Regions from separate parts of the Pseudomonas sp. 9_2_1 genome, predicted to be linked through region 2. Evidence: predicted binding sites of a transcription regulator. Region 2 holds the regulator's gene; the other holds the start of a gene.
The links. The regulator FliA, encoded in region 2, starts transcription of late flagellar genes. The targets are predictions, from matches to a motif close to CTAAAGTTTNNNNNNNNNNNGCCGNTAA.
Positions count from the first base shown of each region.

Region 1: a site for FliA is predicted at 4,337-4,364, ahead of AC5O5I_RS22525 (flagellar protein MotY). Genes of this name have one in related genera too.

Region 1 is NZ_CM181239.1:4,956,601-4,966,576, forward strand. Features, by position in the region: gene AC5O5I_RS22505 (PA3496 family putative envelope integrity protein) at 81-257, shown strand; gene AC5O5I_RS22510 (response regulator transcription factor) at 314-937, opposite strand; gene AC5O5I_RS22515 (hypothetical protein) at 1,297-1,779, shown strand; gene AC5O5I_RS22520 (argininosuccinate synthase) at 1,848-3,065, opposite strand; gene AC5O5I_RS22525 (flagellar protein MotY) at 3,377-4,300, opposite strand; gene pyrC (dihydroorotase) at 4,431-5,477, shown strand; gene rnt (ribonuclease T) at 5,537-6,148, shown strand; gene AC5O5I_RS22540 (peroxiredoxin) at 6,246-6,848, opposite strand; gene AC5O5I_RS22545 (bacterioferritin-associated ferredoxin) at 7,073-7,291, shown strand; gene bfr (bacterioferritin) at 7,493-7,966, shown strand; gene grxD (Grx4 family monothiol glutaredoxin) at 8,024-8,359, opposite strand; gene AC5O5I_RS22560 (molybdopterin-dependent oxidoreductase) at 8,451-9,976, opposite strand, start outside.
Region 2 is NZ_CM181239.1:1,622,043-1,632,018, forward strand. Features, by position in the region: gene flhB (flagellar biosynthesis protein FlhB) at 1-441, shown strand, start outside; gene flhA (flagellar biosynthesis protein FlhA) at 563-2,692, shown strand; gene flhF (flagellar biosynthesis GTPase FlhF) at 2,704-4,011, shown strand; gene fleN (flagellar synthesis regulator FleN) at 4,105-4,938, shown strand; gene fliA (RNA polymerase sigma factor FliA) at 4,935-5,675, shown strand; gene AC5O5I_RS07330 (chemotaxis response regulator CheY) at 5,781-6,155, shown strand; gene AC5O5I_RS07335 (protein phosphatase CheZ) at 6,176-6,964, shown strand; gene AC5O5I_RS07340 (chemotaxis protein CheA) at 6,977-9,187, shown strand; gene AC5O5I_RS07345 (protein-glutamate methylesterase/protein-glutamine glutaminase) at 9,234-9,976, shown strand, end outside.

The sequences.
Region 1 (9,976 bases), 2.8 Mb from region 2:
ACGATTGAAAAAATCTTTTTTACCAACGTCTGCTTTCTGGTTATAAGGACGGCCAATGGCCCCTTGGCTTGGAGCGACTCATGAGTAGCGATAAAGACGACCTGTCGATCGAAGATGATTTTGTTGCCGTAGAGGATGAAGCGGAGCCCCAAGTGGAAACCGCAAAGACCAACCTCAGCAAACGCCGCACCATCGACAACATGCTCGAAGAGCGACGCTTGCAAAAGCAGCTGGCCGATTTCGACTACGATCTGTAGCGCCGGGCCGGCAACCCTGGCAAAGCCTCCCGATTGGAGGCTTTACGGCTTCGCCGTCAGTTCAGTCCTTGCCGCTGTGCCAGTTCGATCAAGTCGACGAGTGATCGCGCATTCAGCTTGAGCAACAACCGCGCCTTGTAGGTACTGACCGTCTTGTTGCTGAGGTACATGCTGTCAGCGATTTCCTTGTTAGAACGCCCCCGGGCCAGCTGCTGCAATACGGTCATCTCGCGCGCCGAGAGGCGGTTGACCATGTCCGTCTCGCTACCCCCTCCCCTGCCACGTGACGCATGCAAGGCCTGGTTGGGGAAATAGCTGTAGCCCGACAGTACGGCCTTGATGGCGCTCAGCAGCTCGGTCAGCTCCTGTTGCTTGCATACATACCCCGCAGCCCCCGCCTGCATGCAGCGCATCGAAAAGTTGCCGGGCACCTGCGATGTCAGCACCAGTACCTTGCTCTTCGGACTGAAAGTCGCAATGCGGGCAATCACCTCCAGGCCATCGAGTTTCGGGATACCGATATCCAGAACCACGATATCCGGCAGGTGTTGCCTTGTCAGCTGCAGCGCAGCCACCCCATTGTCGGTTTCCGCCACGACGTCGTACCCATGCCGCTCCATCAGCATGCGTACGGCCAGGCGTATGACCGGATGATCATCCACGATAAGCACTTTATTCATGCGATATCCATTCATTCATTATTGCTTTGGCACGCCAAGATAACCGACGGGGCGCCTGCTGGCGCGGCGATTTCCGGGCGAAACGGATGAACAGATGAAACCTACATCACTTACAGAAATTTCCTACACACAACGGCAGTAGTTGTAACAACCAACTTCTTTATTACCCAAAAACGGTATCAGTCGGCTGCAACAATGACCCTATTGAACATTCACCTTGATTTGAAGAAGCATCCAACTTCTCAGTCAGAAAAAATACTGCTGCAGAGCATGCTGGCGTCCACACCCGGAAGCGCTCCAGTCTTCAGTTGATTGCACCTCAGAGGTGAAGATGGGCAAAATCGCTGGAGACGGCCCACATGACCCCATCACAACCTGTCGCCCCGCTGACCATCATTGCCATCTTCGCGGGGATCATCGAGGCATCCGCCCTGGCTACACTGCCGTTTCTAAGCGAGTCCAGCCAAAAGCTCTACACTTGGTTCCTGGTAGGCTTCCCGTTCTTTCTGACGGCACTGTTTTTCCTGACGCTGAACTTCAATTACAAGTCGTTCTACAACCCGTCAGCACGTGAAACAGCAACCGACGCCCCCCCGCAATCCAGCGCCGCAGCCACTCCGTCCATCGCCAATAACCCCCAGGAGTCTGCGCATGAGGAGCCTGTCACCTTCACGTTCTCCGGCCCTGACGCCAACCGCCTGATGGAGCAACAGCTGCTGTTTGCGCTTGCCCAGCCAGCCGTGCCAGCGCGCATCTGGCGCTTTTGCAACCTGGATCAACGTCAATGTGTTCAGCTGTCGATCAGCCCACTGGATGCCGATGTGGTAGACCCTGGAAGTTGAAACCGCAGGCCTTTGCGCAGGCAAAAAAAACCCCGGCCAAAGCCGGGGTTCTTGCTACACGCCAATGATCAGAGCAGCGAACGGCCCTTGTTGGCAGCGATGCGCATACGCAGGGCGTTGAGCTTGATGAAGCCGGCAGCATCCGCCTGGTTGTAGGCGCCGCCATCTTCCTCGAAGGTAGCGATGTTGGCATCGAACAGCGAATCGTCCGACTTGCGGCCCACTACGGTGACGTTGCCTTTGTACAGCTTCAGGCGAACAACACCATTCACGTTGACCTGCGAAGCGTCGATCATCTGCTGCAGCATGACGCGCTCCGGGCTCCACCAGTAACCGGTGTAGATCAGGCTGGCGTACTTCGGCATCAGCTCGTCTTTCAGGTGAGCGACTTCGCGGTCCAGGGTGATCGACTCGATGGCCCGGTGAGCCCTGAGCATGATGGTGCCGCCAGGCGTCTCGTAGCAGCCACGCGACTTCATGCCGACATAACGGTTTTCGACGATGTCCAGGCGGCCGATACCGTTGGCACCACCGATACGGTTCAGATCGGCCAGGACGGTGGCCGGGGTTTTCTCGACGCCGTCGATGGCGACGATGTCACCGTTGCGGTAGGTCAGCTCGAGGTAGGTTGCCTGGTCCGGGGCGTTCTCTGGCGAGACGCTCCAGCGCCACATGTCTTCTTCGTGCTCGGTCCAGGTATCTTCCAGGACACCGCCTTCGTATGAGATATGCAGCAGGTTGGCGTCCATCGAGTAAGGCGATTTCTTCTTGCCGTGACGCTCGATCGGGATGCCGTGCTTCTCGGCGTAGTCCATCAGCTTCTCGCGGGACAGCAGGTCCCACTCACGCCATGGGGCGATAACCTTGACACCTGGCTTCAGGGCATAGGCACCCAGCTCGAAACGAACCTGGTCGTTGCCTTTGCCGGTGGCGCCATGGGAAATGGCGTCAGCGCCGGTTTCGTTGGCGATTTCGATGAGGCGCTTGGCGATCAGCGGACGGGCGATGGAGGTACCCAGCAGGTACTCGCCTTCGTAGACGGTGTTGGCGCGGAACATCGGGAACACGAAATCACGCACGAACTCTTCGCGCAGGTCGTCGATGTAGATCTCTTTAACGCCCATTGCCTGAGCCTTGGCGCGGGCCGGCTCGACCTCTTCGCCCTGCCCCAGGTCAGCGGTGAAGGTCACCACTTCGCAGTTGTAGGTATCCTGCAGCCACTTGAGAATCACCGAAGTATCAAGGCCGCCGGAATACGCCAGTACGACCTTATTTACGTCCGCCATGCCATCACTCCACGGGGTTGTACGGAAAGGGATCGATTCTAACGGCCTTGAGGATAAATTTACAGTGGGGCGACAGCTTCTGACGACAAAGCGACAGGAACTGTCGGAAGGGCGACGGGGTTGGAGGGGGCTGATGATCGAGGCACCAGGTGCATGGCTTGGATTGGATGGATGGATGGATGGATGGGATCATGGCCCCAAGGTGCATGCCTTGCCATATTCAGCGGCTGTGAGATCGAGCGCCGGAAATGCTGTGCCGAACACATGGAGGCCTCATTGCAATCCACCTCCATACACCCGGCCCTCCACCCTCAAGGAGCCTTCGCCCCCGGCGCTGCTGCAGCAGGCGCAGGCGCAGCCTGCTCCACCGGTTTCTCTGGCACCACCCCCCGATCCAGCTCGATATTCACCCGCCGATTGCGCGCCCGATTCGCCGCACTGTTGTTCTTCGCAAGCGGGTACCGCTCGCCATGGAAACGCACGGTAATCTGCTCCTGCGCAATCCCATGCGCCGTCAGGTAATCAGCCACGGCCAACGCCCGGCGGCGCGACAGGTCGCGATTGGTCAAACGGTTACCACTGTTGTCCGAGTGCCCATTGAGCTCGACATGGTTAACCGACGGATCAGCCTTCATGTAATCCAGAATCACATCCAGCCGCGCGCGCGCGGAATCATCCAGTTCGATACCCCCCCCCGGGAAGCCCACCTGGGTCTGGCGTACCTGGTCGTAGTTCATCGGCAGGAGCTTGGCAGCACACACCTGGTAATCGCTGTAGGCCTTGGCGAAGCTGACCGGCAACACGCGCACTTCCATCGGCCTGCCCGCCTCACCGGTGTAGTTGCGCACCACCGTGCTGCGGCCATCGAGCAAACCGTTGATCAGGCGGCTGGCCTGACCCTGTGACGAGCTGAACAGCACGCCTGTGCGGGCCAGGCGGACGCTGCCAAGGTTGATATCACCACGCCCGGGCTGCCACGGCGCCGCTGCCGCCAGCAGGCTGGCGTTGCCCGCGCCCAGCACATTGCCGGCCGAGCGCAGCTGGAACACCGGCTGCTCGCCCGCCCGGCGCACGAACTCGCCGCTGCCAAAGCCGTCGATCGGCTGGATCAGGCGGCATTCGAACTGGTCACCTTCAACCTTCCAGGCAATGTTTTCCATGCGCGTCTGGAATGTCAGTGCGCCGGCAGGCAGGCTGGCGAACAGGGTCAACAGGGCTATGTAACGCTGGCGCACGGGCGGCTCCACAAATTCTGACGGCTTACCTGCAGGCTATCGGACGCGTCCCGGAAAACTTGATACCCGTGCTCGCCCGGGGGTTTTCCGGTAGCATTGGCGCTTGAGTTCGACCCGCCTGGAATCCCCAATGTCCGATCGCCTGACCCTCCTGCGCCCCGACGACTGGCACATCCATCTGCGCGATGGTGCCGTCCTGCCCCACACCGTTGGCGATGTGGCGCGTACCTTCGCCCGTGCCATCATCATGCCCAACCTGGTTCCGCCGGTGCGCAATGCCGACGAGGCCGGCGCCTACCGTGAGCGCATCCTGGCCGCGCGCCCTGCCGGCAGCCGCTTCGAGCCGCTGATGGTGCTGTACCTCACCGACCGCACCAGCCCCGAAGACATCCGCGCGGCCAAGGCCAGTGGCATTGTCTACGCCGCCAAGCTATACCCGGCCGGCGCCACCACCAACTCCGATTCGGGCGTTACCAGCATCGACAACATCTTCCCGGCCATCGAGGCGCTGGCGGAAGTTGGCATGCCACTGCTGGTGCATGGCGAAGTGACGCGCAGCGAGATCGACGTTTTCGACCGTGAAAAACGCTTCATCGACGAACACATGCGCCGCGTAGTCGAGCGATTCCCGACGCTGAAAGTGGTATTCGAGCACATCACCACCAGCGATGCCGCGCAGTTCGTTACCGAGGCCCCGGCCAACGTTGGCGCGACCATCACCGCGCAGCACCTGTTGTACAACCGCAACCACATGCTGGTTGGCGGCATTCGCCCGCACTTCTACTGCCTGCCGATCCTCAAGCGCAACACCCACCAGGTGGCGCTGCTGGACGCGGCCACCAGCGGCAACCCGAAGTTCTTCCTCGGCACCGACTCGGCACCCCATGCCCGTCACGCCAAGGAAGCCGCCTGCGGTTGCGCCGGTTGCTACACCGCCTATGCGGCCATCGAGATGTACGCCGAAGCATTCGAACAGCGTAACGCTCTGGACAAGCTGGAAGGCTTTGCCAGCCTGCACGGCCCGGCCTTCTATGGCCTGCCGGCGAACACCGACAGCATCACGCTGGTTCGTGAAGAATGGACCGCGCCGGACAGCCTGCCGTTTGGCGAGCAGACGGTGATCCCGTTGCGCGCTGGCGAAAAGCTGCGCTGGCGCCTGCTGGAGGAAAACGCGTGAGCGAAGACCTCTACGAAGACGACCAGGACACCCAGGGCAACAGCGGTTCGCGTCACCCGATGGCCGAGCGCTTCCGCGGCTACCTGCCGGTTGTGGTGGATGTGGAAACCGGCGGCTTCAACAGCGCCACCGATGCCCTGCTGGAGATTGCCGCAGTCACCATCGGCATGGACGACAAGGGTTTCCTGTTCCCCGAGCACACCTACTTCCACCGGGTTGAACCGTTCGAAGGGGCCAACATCGAACAGGCCGCACTGGAATTCACCGGGATCAAGCTGGACCACCCGCTGCGCATGGCCGTCAGCGAGGAAACCGCGTTGACCGACATCTTCCGCGGCATACGCAAGGCACTCAAGGCCAATGGCTGCAAGCGGGCGATCCTGGTCGGCCACAACAGCAGCTTCGACCTGGGCTTCCTCAATGCAGCAGTCGCGCGCCTTGACCTGAAGCGCAACCCGTTCCACCCGTTCTCCAGCTTCGACACCGCCACCCTGGCGGGTCTGGCCTACGGCCAGACCGTGCTGGCACGGGCCTGCCAGAGCGCCGACATCGACTTCGACGGGCGTGAAGCGCACTCGGCGCGGTACGACACCGAGAAGACGGCCGAGTTGTTCTGCGGCATCGTCAACCGCTGGAAAGAAATGGGCGGCTGGCGCGACTTCAACGACTGAGTTGCCAAACCATTCGCGGGCATGCCCGCGAAGAGGCCGGCACAGAAAGGCACAAAAAAACCGGCCACATGGGCCGGTTTTTTCATGCACGCAGCAATTACAGCTTGCCGGCGTTCTCGCTCAGGTAGGCAGCAACGCCTTCTGGCGAAGCGTTCATGCCTTTGTCGCCTTTTTTCCAGTTGGCAGGGCAGACTTCGCCGTGCTCTTCGTGGAATTGCAGGGCGTCGACCAGGCGCAGCAGTTCGTCCATGTTACGGCCCAGTGGCAGGTCGTTGATGATCTGCGAGCGGACAACACCGTTGGTGTCGATCAGGAACGCGCCACGGAAGGCAACGCCGCCTTCGGACTCGACGTCGTAGGCTTTGCAGATCTCGTGGGTCATGTCGGCAGCCAGGGTGTACTTCACCTGGCCGATGCCGCCGTTGTTGACCGGGGTGTTACGCCAGGCGTTGTGGGTGAAGTGCGAGTCGATCGACACGCCGATCACTTCCACGTTGCGGGCCTGGAAGTCAGGGATGCGGTTGTCCAGGGCGATCAGCTCGGACGGGCAGACGAAGGTGAAGTCCAGCGGGTAGAAGAACACCAGGCCGTACTTGCCCTTGATGGCCGAAGCCAGGTTGAAGCTGTCGACGATCTCGCCATTGCCCAGCACGGCTGGCACGGTGAAATCGGGGGCTTTCTTACCAACGAGTACGCTCATTGTAATCTCCTGATGAGGGTGAAAAACCGTTTGCCGGGCCAGACGGGCTTGCCCGACATCCAACAAAGGCCGACCATCATACACGGCTTCTGATGACAGGCCGAATCCATCAGGCAGTCAACCATCGGTCGCTCAAGCACGGCCCTTTCAGAAAGTCCTTTGACAAGCATTCTCATTAACATTAAGCTCCACCCCATCGACTCAACCAGCGATGGTCAGCCCTTATGTATGTGTGTCTTTGTGTCGGCGTTACCGACGGACAGATCCGCGATGCGATCTATGAAGGATGCTGCAGTTACAAGGAAGTGCGAGCCGCGACCAACGTCGCCAGCCAGTGTGGCAAATGCGCCTGCGTGGCCAAGCAAGTGGTCCGCGAGACCCTGACCGAGCTCCAGGTCAGCCAGGCAGCCCTGCCCTACCCGGTGGAATTCACTGCGGCCTGATTACCCCGAATTTGAAGAACCGGACCTCGTGTCCGGTTTTTTTATGCCTGTAATTCAATAAGTTAGCGTCCCAACGCGGTTCACAAACATTCTTATTCCTATTAATTTTCATTTATTATTCAATAACTTAGGTTTGACACTACTAACTATCGGGCTCAAACTTCACTGTATTGGCACACTTCTACAGGGCAGGAACCCGTAATGAAAGGCGACGTAAGCGTCATCCAGCATCTCAACAAGATCCTCGGAAACGAGCTGGTCGCGATCAACCAGTACTTCCTGCACGCTCGCATGTACGAAGATTGGGGCCTGAACAAACTCGGCAAGCACGAGTACAAGGAATCCATCGACGAGATGAAGCACGCTGACAAACTGATCAAGCGTATTCTTTTCCTCGAAGGCATCCCCAACGTTCAGGACCTGGGCAAGCTGCTGATCGGCGAGCACACCAAGGAAATGCTCGAGTGCGACCTTAAACTTGAAAAGAAAGGCCTGGCCGACCTCAAGGCAGCCATCGCCCATTGCGAAACGGCTGGCGACTTCGGTTCGCGTGACATGCTCGAAGACATCCTCGAGTCCGAGGAAGAACACATCGACTGGCTGGAGACCCAGCTGGGTCTGATCGACAAGATCAGCATCGAGAACTACCTGCAATCGCAGATGGGCGAAGAGTAAAAGCTTCCCGCATAAAAAAACCCGCCAAGTGCGGGTTTTTTCATGTCTGCAGGCAGATCAGGCTTCGGAGGCCTTCGCCTTTGCAGCGGCGTCCTTGATCAGGGTCTGCAGCTCGCCGTTCTCGAACATCTCCAGCATGATGTCGCTGCCGCCAACCAGCTCACCGGCTACCCACAGCTGCGGGAAGGTCGGCCAGTTGGCATATTTTGGCAGGTTTGCGCGGATTTCCGGGTTCTGCAGGATGTCGACGTAGGCGAACTTTTCGCCACAACCCATCACAGCTTGCGATGCCTTTGCCGAGAACCCGCACTGCGGGGCATTCGGCGAGCCTTTCATGTAGAGCAGAATGGTGTTGTTGGCAATCTGCTCTTTGATCGTTTCGATGATATCCATGTAGCACCTCGGCTGAACTTTCCGACGTCGTCGTCGGCACGGTGACGCATTGTATCGGAAAGCCAGGCAGCATGCTCGGCCTTACCGTTCCTCACGCGGCCTCCACCTGCACGGGCACGCCATTGAGTGCAGCATTGCCGGAAACCTGATCGCGCAGGCGCTCATCGGTGAGGTCGTTGGCACTCACCCCCGGCTGGGCCCGGGCTACCTGCAACTGCACGCCCTTGCGTGCATGGCCGAAGCCATGGGGCAGGCTGACCACGCCGGGCATGATATCCGCGCAGGCCTGCACCTCCACTTCAAGGGTGCCGGTGCGCGAGCGGATGCGTACCCGCTGGCCATCCTGCAACTGGCGCTGCTGCAAGTCTTGCGGGTGCATCAACAACTGATGGCGTGGCTTGCCTTTGACCAGGCGCTGGAAATTGTGCATCCATGAGTTGTTGCTGCGCACGTGGCGACGTCCGATGAGCAGCAATTCGCCCGGTACCGGGGGCGGCTGTTGCGCCAGCCGCTGCAGGTCGTCCAGCAGTACCTGCGGCGCCGCTTCCACAGCCTTGCCGACCGTCGCCAGGCGCGCCGCGAGGTTGGCACGCAACGGTCCAAGGTCGAGGCCATGCGGGTGATTGTCCAGTGTCATGAGCGAAAGCTGCCATGGCGTGGCCTCGCCATAACGCCCCTTGCGCAGGGCCAGGTCGATCATCTGTGCTGGCGCCAAGGTCGGTTTCAACTCCCGCTCGGCACGCTTGGCGAATGCCTGTGCAAGACCGACAAATATCTCCCAGTCGTGCAGCGCGCCTTGCGGCCTGGGCAGGATTGCCCGGTTGAAACGCGTCACGTTGCGCACGGCCAGCAGGTTGAAGGTAGTGTCGTAGTGGTCGTTCTCCAGTGCCGAAGTGGACGGCAGTATCAGGTCGGCGTGGCGCGTGGTCTCGTTGATGTACAGATCGATGCTCAGCATGAAGTCGAGGCCTGCGAGCGCGGCATCCAGCTGGCGGCCGTTGGGCGTGGACAGCACAGGGTTGCCGGCCACCGTCACCAAGGCACGCACCTGCCCGTCGCCGGGGGTCAGCATCTCCTCGGCCAAGGCCGCCACGGGCAGTTCGCCGGCATACTCCGGCAAGCACGAAACCCGGCTCTGCCAAGCGTTGAAGTGGCCACCGGAAGTGCTCGCCACCAGGTCGACGGCAGGCTCCGTGCACAACGCGCCGCCTTCGCGGTCGAGGTTGCCGGTCACCAGGTTGATCAGTTGCACCAGCCAGTGGCAGAGGGTACCGAAGGCCTGGGTGGAAACACCCATGCGGCCGTAGCACACCGCCCGCTCAGCAGCGGCGAAGTCGCGTGCCAGTTGCCGAATCTGCGCTGGCGCGATGCCACAATGCGCGCTCATGGCCTCTGCAGTGAACGGCGCAAGCGCTTCGCGCACCTGCTGCAGCCCGTTGATGGGCAAATGCGAGCCCCGCGTCAGGCCTTCGGCGAAGAGGGTGTTGAGCACGCCGCCGAGCAGGGCAGCATCCCCGCCTGGGCGCATGAACAAGTGAGTGTCCGCCATCGCAGCCGTTTCGCTACGCCGCGGGTCGATCACCACCAGGCGCCCGCCACGTGCCCGCAGGGCCTTCA
Region 2 (9,976 bases):
AGCGAGGGCAAGCCCGAGGTCAAGCAGCGCATTCGCCAGCTGCAGCGCGAGATGTCGCAGCGGCGCATGATGGCCGCGGTGCCGCAAGCCGATGTGATCATCACCAACCCGACGCATTATGCGGTGGCGTTGCAGTATGACCCGGAGAAGGGTGGGGCGGCGCCGTTGCTGCTGGCCAAGGGGGCTGATTTCACGGCCTTGAAGATTCGCGAAATTGCTGTCGAGCACAAGATCCAGATTCTTGAGTCGCCGGCCCTTGCGCGGGCGATCTACTACTCCACCGAGCTCGAGCAGGAAATCCCCGCCGGGTTGTACCTGGCGGTGGCGCAGGTGCTGGCCTATGTGTTCCAGATCCGCCAGTACCGGGCGGGTAGAGGGAAGCGACCGGAGCCGTTGAAAGACGACCTGCCGATCCCGCCGGATTTGCGGCGTGACAGTTGATCTTGTGTCAGGGCCGGGACAGGCAATATAAATCCCCCGCCGAGCAAAGTTGGACAGCTTCTTGCAGAGCCAGCCGCAGACGCCCCTTGGGCGTCAAAGTTTTGCATCAAGAGGACTCGCGGTGGATCGCACTCAGTTAATCAGCAACGCCCGTAACAACCTGGCCGGTCTTGGCCGGGGCAACCTGGGTGTGCCGCTGTTGCTGCTGGTGATGTTGGCAATGATGATGTTGCCGATACCGCCGTTCCTGCTCGACGTGTTCTTCACCTTCAACATCGCCCTGTCGATCGTTGTCCTGCTGGTCTGCGTGTACGCCCTGCGGCCGCTCGATTTCGCCGCATTCCCCACCATCTTGCTGGTGGCCACGCTGCTGCGCCTGGCCCTGAACGTGGCCTCCACCCGAGTGGTGATGCTGCACGGCCAGGAAGGCCATGGCGCCGCCGGCAAGGTGATCCAGGCCTTTGGCGAGGTGGTGATCGGCGGTAATTATGTCGTTGGTGCGGTGGTGTTCGCCATCCTCATGATCATCAACTTCGTGGTGGTCACCAAGGGCGCCGGGCGTATCTCGGAGGTGAGCGCGCGTTTCACCCTCGACGCCATGCCCGGCAAGCAGATGGCTATCGACGCCGACCTCAACGCCGGCCTGATCGACCAGGCCCAGGCCAAGCACCGCCGTGCCGAGGTGGCCCAGGAGGCCGAGTTCTACGGTTCGATGGACGGTGCCAGCAAGTTCGTCCGCGGGGACGCCATCGCCGGCCTGTTGATCCTGTTCATCAACCTGATCGGCGGCATATTGATCGGCATGATGCAGCACGGCATGAGTTTCACGGAGGCCGGCAAGGTGTACGCCCTGCTGACCATTGGTGACGGTTTGGTGGCGCAATTGCCTTCACTGCTGCTGTCCACCGCTGCCGCGATCATGGTTACCCGTGCCTCCGGCTCCGAGGACATGGGCAAGCTGATCAACCGGCAGATGTTCGATTCGCCCAAGGCACTGGCGGTTTCCGCCGGGCTGATGATCGTCATGGGCCTGGTGCCGGGCATGCCGCACGTCGCCTTCATCAGCCTTGGCCTGCTGGCGGGCGGTGGCGCCTACCTGGTGTGGAAGAAGCAGCAGAAGACCAGGCTGCAGGCACTCAAGGAGGCGCAGCAGCAGCAGGACTTGCTGCCTTCGCCGCAACGTGCACTGGAAACCAAGGAGCTTGGCTGGGACGATGTCACGCCGATCGACATGATCGGCCTGGAGGTCGGTTACCGGCTGATCCCCCTGGTCGACCGCAACCAGGGTGGTCAGCTGCTGGCGCGGATCAAGGGGGTGCGCAAGAAACTGTCCCAGGACCTGGGCTTCCTGATGCCCACGGTGCACATCCGCGACAACCTCGACCTGCAGCCCAGTGCCTACCGCCTGACCCTGATGGGGGTGATCCTTGCCGAGGCCGAGATCTACCCGGACCGCGAACTGGCCATCAACCCGGGCCAGGTATTCGGCACGCTCAACGGTATTGCCGCGCGGGACCCGGCATTCGGCCTGGAAGCGGTGTGGATCGACGTTGGCCAGCGCTCGCAGGCGCAGTCGCTGGGCTACACCGTGGTTGACGCCAGTACCGTGGTGGCTACCCACCTCAACCAGATCCTGCAGAAGCACTGCCACGAGCTGATCGGCCACGAAGAGGTGCAGCAATTGCTGCAGGTGCTGGCCAAGGCATCGCCTAAACTTGCAGAAGAGCTGGTGCCCGGTGTCATTTCCTTGTCGGGCCTGCTGAAGGTGCTGCAGGCTCTGCTGTCGGAGCAGGTGCCGGTGCGCGATATCCGCAGCATTGCCGAAGCGATCGCGAACAATGCCGGCAAGAGTCAAGATACCGCCGCGCTGGTGGCGATGGTGCGCGTCGGATTGTGTCGCGCCATCGTGCAAAGCATTGTCGGTGTTGAGTCTGAGCTGCCAGTGATTACCCTGGAGCCAAGGTTGGAACAGATTTTGCTCAATAGTCTGCAAAGGGCCGGGCAGGGTCAGGAAGATGGTGTTCTTCTGGAACCTAGCATGGCCGAGAAGCTGCAACGTTCGCTGATCGAGGCGGCCCAGCGCCAGGAAATGCAGGGCCAGCCGGCCATCCTGCTGGTCGCCGGCCCGATCCGCGCCATGCTGTCGCGTTTCGGTCGCCTGGCTGTACCGAATTTGCATGTGCTGGCGTATCAGGAAATACCGGACAACAAGCAAGTCACCATCGTTGCCACCGTGGGCCCTAACGGCTGAGGTAGTGGATAATGCAAGTTAAGCGATTTTTCGCCGCCGATATGCGTCAGGCCATGAAACTGGTCCGTGATGAGCTGGGCGCCGATGCCGCGATCATTGGCAACCGCCGCATTGCCGGTGGTGTCGAACTGACGGCTGCGCTGGACTACAAGCTGTCCGCCCTGGCCCCGCGCGTGCCCAACGCCGAGCTGGAAGAAGAGCTGCGCAAGACCCACACGCGCATCGCCACTGCCCAGGCCGAGCTGGACCACCGCCAGGACAGCAGCGACAACAACCGCCAATTGTTTGCCGGGCAGTCGCTGACGGCCGCCGAACCGCTGGTCGAGCCCCACGTCGACACCCCCGAGGCGGCTGCCGCCCCGGCCGCGGCGCCAGTCGATCCGCGCCTGTTCGATGCCATGCGCTCCGAGCTGTCGGGCCTGCGCGAGCTCCTGGAAGTGCAGCTCGGCTCCCTGGCCTGGACTCAGTTGCAGGGCAGCAAGCCGCAGCAGGCCAACCTCTGGCGCCGCCTGCAGCGCATCGGCCTGTCCGGGCCGATCGCCCGTGAGCTGCTGGACCTGACCGCCGAAATCGAAGAACCACGCCAGGCCTGGCGCATGCTGCTGGCGCACCTGGCGCGGATGATCGACATTCCCGAAATCGAGCCGATCGAAGAGGGCGGGGTGATTGCCGTTGTCGGACCGGCCGGCATGGGCAAGACCACCACCCTGGCCAAGCTGGCCGCCCGCTACGTGCTCAAGTACGGCGCGCAGAACCTGGCGCTGGTGAGTATGGACAGCTTCCGCATCGGTGCCCAGGAGCAGCTCAAGACCCTGGGCCGCATCCTCAACGTGCCGGTGACCTACGTCGACCCGGGCCAGTCGCTGGCTGCGGCGCTGGAGCCGCTGCTGCGCAAGCGCGTGGTGCTGATCGATACCGCCGGCCTGCAGGCCAGCGACCCGGCCCTGCGCATGCAACTGGAAACCTTGGCCGGGCGTGGCATTGCCGCAAAGAATTACCTGGTACTGGCCACCACCAGCCAGAAGCAGGTGCTGACCGCCGCCTATCACAGCTACAAGCGCTGTGGCCTGGCGGGCTGCATCCTGACCAAACTCGATGAATCGGCAAGCCTTGGCGATGTGCTGAGCCTTGCCATCAGTCATGAACTGCCCGTGGCCTATCTCACCGATGGCCCGCGCATTCCAGACGACCTGCACTTGCCACGTGGGCACCAGCTGGTGACCCGGGCAGTCAATGTGCAGCAGCAGGACGAGCCCAGTGAAGAGGCCATGGCCGACATGTTCGCTGATCTCTATCACAACCCACGGCGAGCGGGTTGACCATGAAGCGTGTGCAAAGTCGCTATACCAAGGGGTACGCAGAATTGCCCTACGTGTGGCCTGAGTCCCAGCGAGACAAGGTAAAGAACAGACATGGGTAGCATGCATCCTGTACAGGTGATCGCCGTGACCGGTGGTAAAGGTGGCGTCGGCAAGACTAACGTTTCAGTGAACTTGTCCCTGGCGCTGGCCGAGCTTGGCCGCAGGGTCATGCTGCTCGACGCCGACCTGGGCCTGGCCAATGTCGACGTGTTGCTGGGCCTGACTCCCAAACGTACCCTGGCCGATGTCATCGAGGGGCGCTGCGAGCTGCGCGATGTGATGCTGCAGGGCCCCGGCGGCGTGCGCATCGTGCCGGCGGCCTCGGGCACGCAGAGCATGGTGCACCTGGCCCCGGCCCAGCATGCCGGGCTGATCCAGGCGTTCAGCGACGTCGGCGACAACCTCGACGTGCTGGTGATCGACACCGCTGCGGGCATTGGCGACTCGGTGGTGAGCTTTGTCCGCGCGGCGCAGGAAGTGCTGCTGGTGGTGTGTGACGAACCGACCTCGATCACCGATGCCTACGCCCTGATCAAACTGCTGAATCGCGACTACGGCATGAACCGTTTCCGCGTGCTGGCCAACATGGCGCAGAGCCCGCAGGAAGGGCGCAACCTGTTTGCCAAGCTGACCAAGGTCACCGACCGCTTCCTTGACGTTGCCCTGCAGTACGTGGGCGCCGTGCCGTACGACGAGTGTGTGCGCAAGGCGGTGCAGAAGCAGCGTGCAGTCTACGAAGCCTTCCCTCGCTCCAAGTGCGCGCTGGCCTTCAAGGCGATTGCGCAGAAGGTCGACAGCTGGCCGCTGCCGGCCAACCCGCGCGGCCACCTGGAGTTCTTCGTCGAGCGTCTGGTGCAACCCACCAGCGCGGGACCCGTGCTATGAACGCGAGTGGCTTCAAGATGTACAGCCGGGCGTCGAAAGACGCCCAGTACGAGCTGATAGAACGCTACGCGCCGCTGGTCAAGCGCATCGCCTACCACCTGCTGGCGCGGCTGCCGGCCAACGTGCAGGTCGAGGACCTGATCCAGGCCGGCATGATCGGCCTGCTGGAAGTGGCCAACAAGTACGACGCCAGCAAGGGCGCCAGCTTTGAAACCTACGCCGGTATCCGCATCCGCGGCGCGATGCTGGACGAAGTGCGCAAGGGCGACTGGGCACCGCGCTCGGTGCACCGCAACACCCGCATGGTCAGTGACGCGATGCGCGCAGTCGAAGCCAGAACTGGCCGTGACGCTAAAGATCATGAAGTTGCTGCCGAACTTCAATTGAGTCTCGATGATTACTACGGGATCTTGAACGATACCCTGGGCAGCCGCCTGTTCAGCTTTGACGACCTGTTGCAGGACGGCGAGCACGAAGGGCTGCATGAGGATGGCGCCAGCGGCCAGGTCGAACCTGCCCGCGGCCTGGAGGACGAGCGCTTCCAGGTAGCCCTGACCGAGGCCATCGCCAACCTGCCGGAGCGTGAGCGCCTGGTGCTGGCGCTGTACTACGACGAAGAGCTGAACCTCAAGGAAATCGGTGAGGTGCTTGGGGTCAGCGAGTCGCGGGTCAGCCAGTTGCACAGCCAGTGTGCTGCGCGCCTGCGCAGCCGCCTTGGGGAATGGCGGGCGCGTTGAGCCCGTTGTCGTTGCAGTCGTTTTCTACGTTGTACCGGATTGATTGAATGCGCGCTCGCAGCCGAGCGCGTTCGAGACTGCTTGGAGGTCTACTTGAACAAAGATATGAAAATCCTCATCGTTGACGACTTTTCGACGATGCGGCGGATCATCAAGAACCTGATGCGCGACCTGGGTTTCACCAACACGCACGAAGCGGACGACGGCACCACGGCGCTGCCGATGCTGGAGAACGGTGACTACGACTTTCTGGTGACCGACTGGAACATGCCTGGCATGTCCGGCATCGACCTGCTGCGTAAGGTGCGTGCCAGCGAGAAGCTGAAAACCATGCCGGTACTGATGGTGACCGCCGAAGCCAAGCGCGACCAGATCATCGAAGCGGCCCAGGCCGGCGTCAATGGTTACGTGGTCAAGCCGTTCACCGCTCAGGTGCTCAAAGAAAAGATCGAGAAGATCTTCGAACGCGTCAACGGCTGAGTCACGCCAGGGGGCGCGCCATGGAATCATCACAAACGTCGTTGGGCGAGTTCGAATCGACCCTCAAGAAGCATGCCCAGGAGCTGGTCGAAAGCCTGGAGCGAGGCCGTTTTGGCGAGGCGGTGCAGCTGATTCACGAGCTGAACCAGACCCGCGACCGCGGCCTGTATCAGGAAGTCGGCAAGCTGACCCGCGAGCTGCACAGTGCCATCGTCAGTTTCCAGATCGACCCGACCATGCCGCAAGCCGAGGAGGTGTCGCAGATTACCGACGCCACCGAGCGCCTGTCGTATGTGGTCAAGCTCACCGAGGGCGCGGCCAACCGCACCATGGACCTGGTCGAGGAAAGCACTCCGGTGCTCAACGACCTGGCCAGCGAGGCCAAGGCGCTGAGCACCGACTGGCAGCGCTTCATGCGCCGCGAAGTGGCTGCGCCAGAGTTCCGTGACCTGGTCAAGCGCGTCGACAGTTTCCTGACGCACAGCGCTGAAGGCAACCGCAAGGTAGCTGGTCACCTCAACGACATTCTGCTGGCGCAGGACTACCAGGACCTGACCGGTCAGGTGATCAAGCGTGTCACCACTTTGGTGACCGAAGTGGAAAGCAACCTGCTCAAGCTGGTGCTGATGGCCAGCCAGGTCGACCGGTTTGCGGGCATTCAGCATGACCACGATCAATTGCGTGCAGAAAAAGATCGAGAAAAACATCCGACTCGGGGTGAAGGTCCGCAGATTCATGCCGATAAGCGTGAAGACGTTGTGTCCGGTCAGGACGATGTCGATGATTTGCTGTCCAGCCTGGGTTTTTAAGGAGCACGTTTGATGAGCTTCGGCGCCGATGAAGAAATCCTCCAGGATTTCCTGGTAGAAGCCGGCGAAATTCTTGAGCAACTGTCCGAGCAACTGGTCGAGCTGGAAAGCCGGCCCGACGATGCCGACCTGCTCAATGCGATCTTTCGCGGTTTCCACACTGTAAAAGGGGGCGCCGGCTTCCTTCAGCTGAACGAGCTGGTGGAGTGCTGCCATATCGCCGAGAACGTGTTCGACGTGCTGCGCAAAGGTGAGCGCCGGGTCGACGCGGAACTGATGGATGTAGTGCTTGAAGCACTGGATACGGTCAACAGCATGTTTGGCCAGGTGCGCGAGCGCGCCGAAGTGACTCCGGCCACCCCTGAGCTGCTGGCGGCATTGTCGCGCCTGGCCGAACCTGGCAGCGCCGAAGCGCCTGCGGCACCCGTTGCTGCACCCCAGCCCGCCGCCGAGGCGCCGCTGGCTGCTGCGGCCGATGACGCGCACCAGGACATCACCGACAGCGAGTTCGAGCAGCTGCTCGATTCGCTCGATGCGGTCAAGGCACAAGCTGCTGCCGACGAGCAGATGCAGGGTGAGCCCGTCAGTGCGGCCGGCGACGAAATCACCGACGCCGAGTTCGAGTCGTTGCTCGACCAGTTGCACGGCAAAGGCCAGTTCAGCGCCGAGGTTGTGGCGCCGCCGGCTGCGGTCAGCGCTGAAGCGGTCAGCGACGAGATCAGCGACGCCGAGTTCGAATCGCTGCTCGACCAGTTGCATGGCAAGGGTACGTTCCAGGTCGATGCGTTGCCGGGTGCCAAGGCGCCGTCGCCTGCCGCCGCTGAACAGACCGCTACGGCCAGCGCCGCCAGCGACGAAATCAGCGAACACGAATTCGAAGCCCTGCTCGACCAGTTGCACGGCAAGGGCAAGTTCGGCGGCGACGTTGCTGCGGTCGAAGCACCGGCTGCGGCCAGGGCGCAGCCGCCAGCTGCGGCGCCTGCGCCTGCCAGCAAACCTGCTGCTGCCCCTCGCGCGCCGGCCCCGGCCGCCGACAAGCACGCGGTCAGCGAAGCGGAAACCACCGTGCGGGTGGACACCGCGCGCCTGGACGAGATCATGAACATGGTCGGCGAACTGGTGCTGGTGCGTAACCGCCTGGTGCGCCTGGGCCTGAACAGCGGTGACGAGGCCATGTCCAAGGCCGTGTCCAACCTCGACGTGGTCACCGCCGACCTGCAGACCGCGGTGATGAAAACCCGCATGCAGCCGATCAAGAAAGTCTTCGGCCGCTTCCCGCGCCTGGTCCGCGATCTGGCTCGCCAGCTGAAAAAAGAAATCAACCTGGAGCTTGTCGGCGAAGAGACCGACCTCGACAAGAACCTGGTCGAGGCCCTGGCCGACCCGTTGGTGCACCTGGTGCGCAACGCCGTCGACCATGGCATCGAGATGCCCGATGAGCGTGATGCCTCCGGCAAGGCGCGCACGGGCCGCGTGGTGCTGTCGGCCGAACAGGAAGGCGACCACATCCTGCTGTCGATCTCGGACGACGGCAAGGGCATGGACCCGAACATCCTGCGCGCCAAGGCCGTTGAAAAGGGCCTGATGGACAAGGACGCCGCCGAGCGCCTGAGCGAGTCGGACTGCTACAACCTGATCTTCGCCCCGGGCTTTTCGACCAAGACCGAGATTTCCGACGTGTCGGGGCGTGGCGTGGGCATGGACGTGGTGAAGACCAAGATTTCCCAGCTCAACGGCTCGATCAACATCTACTCGGCCAAGGGTCAGGGCTCGAAGATCGTCATCAAGGTGCCGCTGACCTTGGCGATCATGCCGACCCTGATGGTGATGCTGGGCAACCAGGCGTTCGCCTTCCCGCTGGTCAACGTCAACGAAATCTTCCACCTCGACCTGTCGCGCACCAACGTGGTCGACGGCCAGGAAGTGGTGATCGTGCGCGACAAGGCACTGCCGCTGTTCTACCTCAAGCGCTGGCTGGTGCAGGGCCAGGTGCACGAAGAGCAGCGCGAGGGCCATGTGGTGATCCTGTCGGTGGGCACCCAGCGCATCGGTTTTGTCGTCGATCAACTGGTTGGCCAGGAAGAAGTGGTAATCAAGCCGCTGGGCAAGATGCTGCAGGGGACCCCGGGGATGTCCGGGGCCACCATTACCGGTGACGGGCGCATTGCGTTGATTCTCGACGTCCCGAGCATGCTCAAGCGTTACGCCGCGCGGCGTATTTGATTTCGGTGGCGCACCCTGGCGGGTTGCGCCGCCTAATGGAGTGTTTATGGCAGTCAAGGTCCTGGTGGTGGATGATTCCGGTTTCTTCCGCCGCCGCGTCTCGGAAATCCTCTCGTCGGATCCGACGATCCAGGTAGTGGGTACCGCGACCAACGGCAAGGAAGCAATCGACCAGGCGCTGGCGCTGAAACCCGATGTCATCACCATGGACTACGAAATGCCCATGATGGACGGCATCACCGCGGTGCGGCACATCATGCAGCGCTGCCCGACGCCGGTGCTGATGTTCTCCTCGCTGACCCATGAAGGCGCCCGGGTCACCCTCGATGCGCTGGATGCCGGTGCGGTTGATTACCTGCCGAAGAACTTCGAGGACATCTCGCGCAACCCCGACAAGGTCAAGCAGATGCTGTGCGAGAAGGTGCACACCATTTCCCGCAGCAACCGCCGTTTTGGCAGCTACGCCAGCCACGTGCCGGTGGCCGCACCTGCACCGGCGCCTTCCAGCAGCCCTGCACCTGCCAGCGGTTTCACCAGCCCTGCACCGGCGCGTACTCCCGTGCCTGCCCGTGCACCGGCCGCTGCGCCTACGCATTCGCCAGCCGCCAAGCGCAAGCCCTACAAGCTGGTCGCCATCGGCACCTCCACCGGTGGCCCGGTTGCCCTGCAGCGGGTGCTGACCCAGCTGCCGGCCAGCTTCCCGGCACCGATCGTGCTCATCCAGCACATGCCGGCCGCGTTCACCAAAGCCTTTGCCGAACGCCTCGACAAACTGTGCCGCATCAGTGT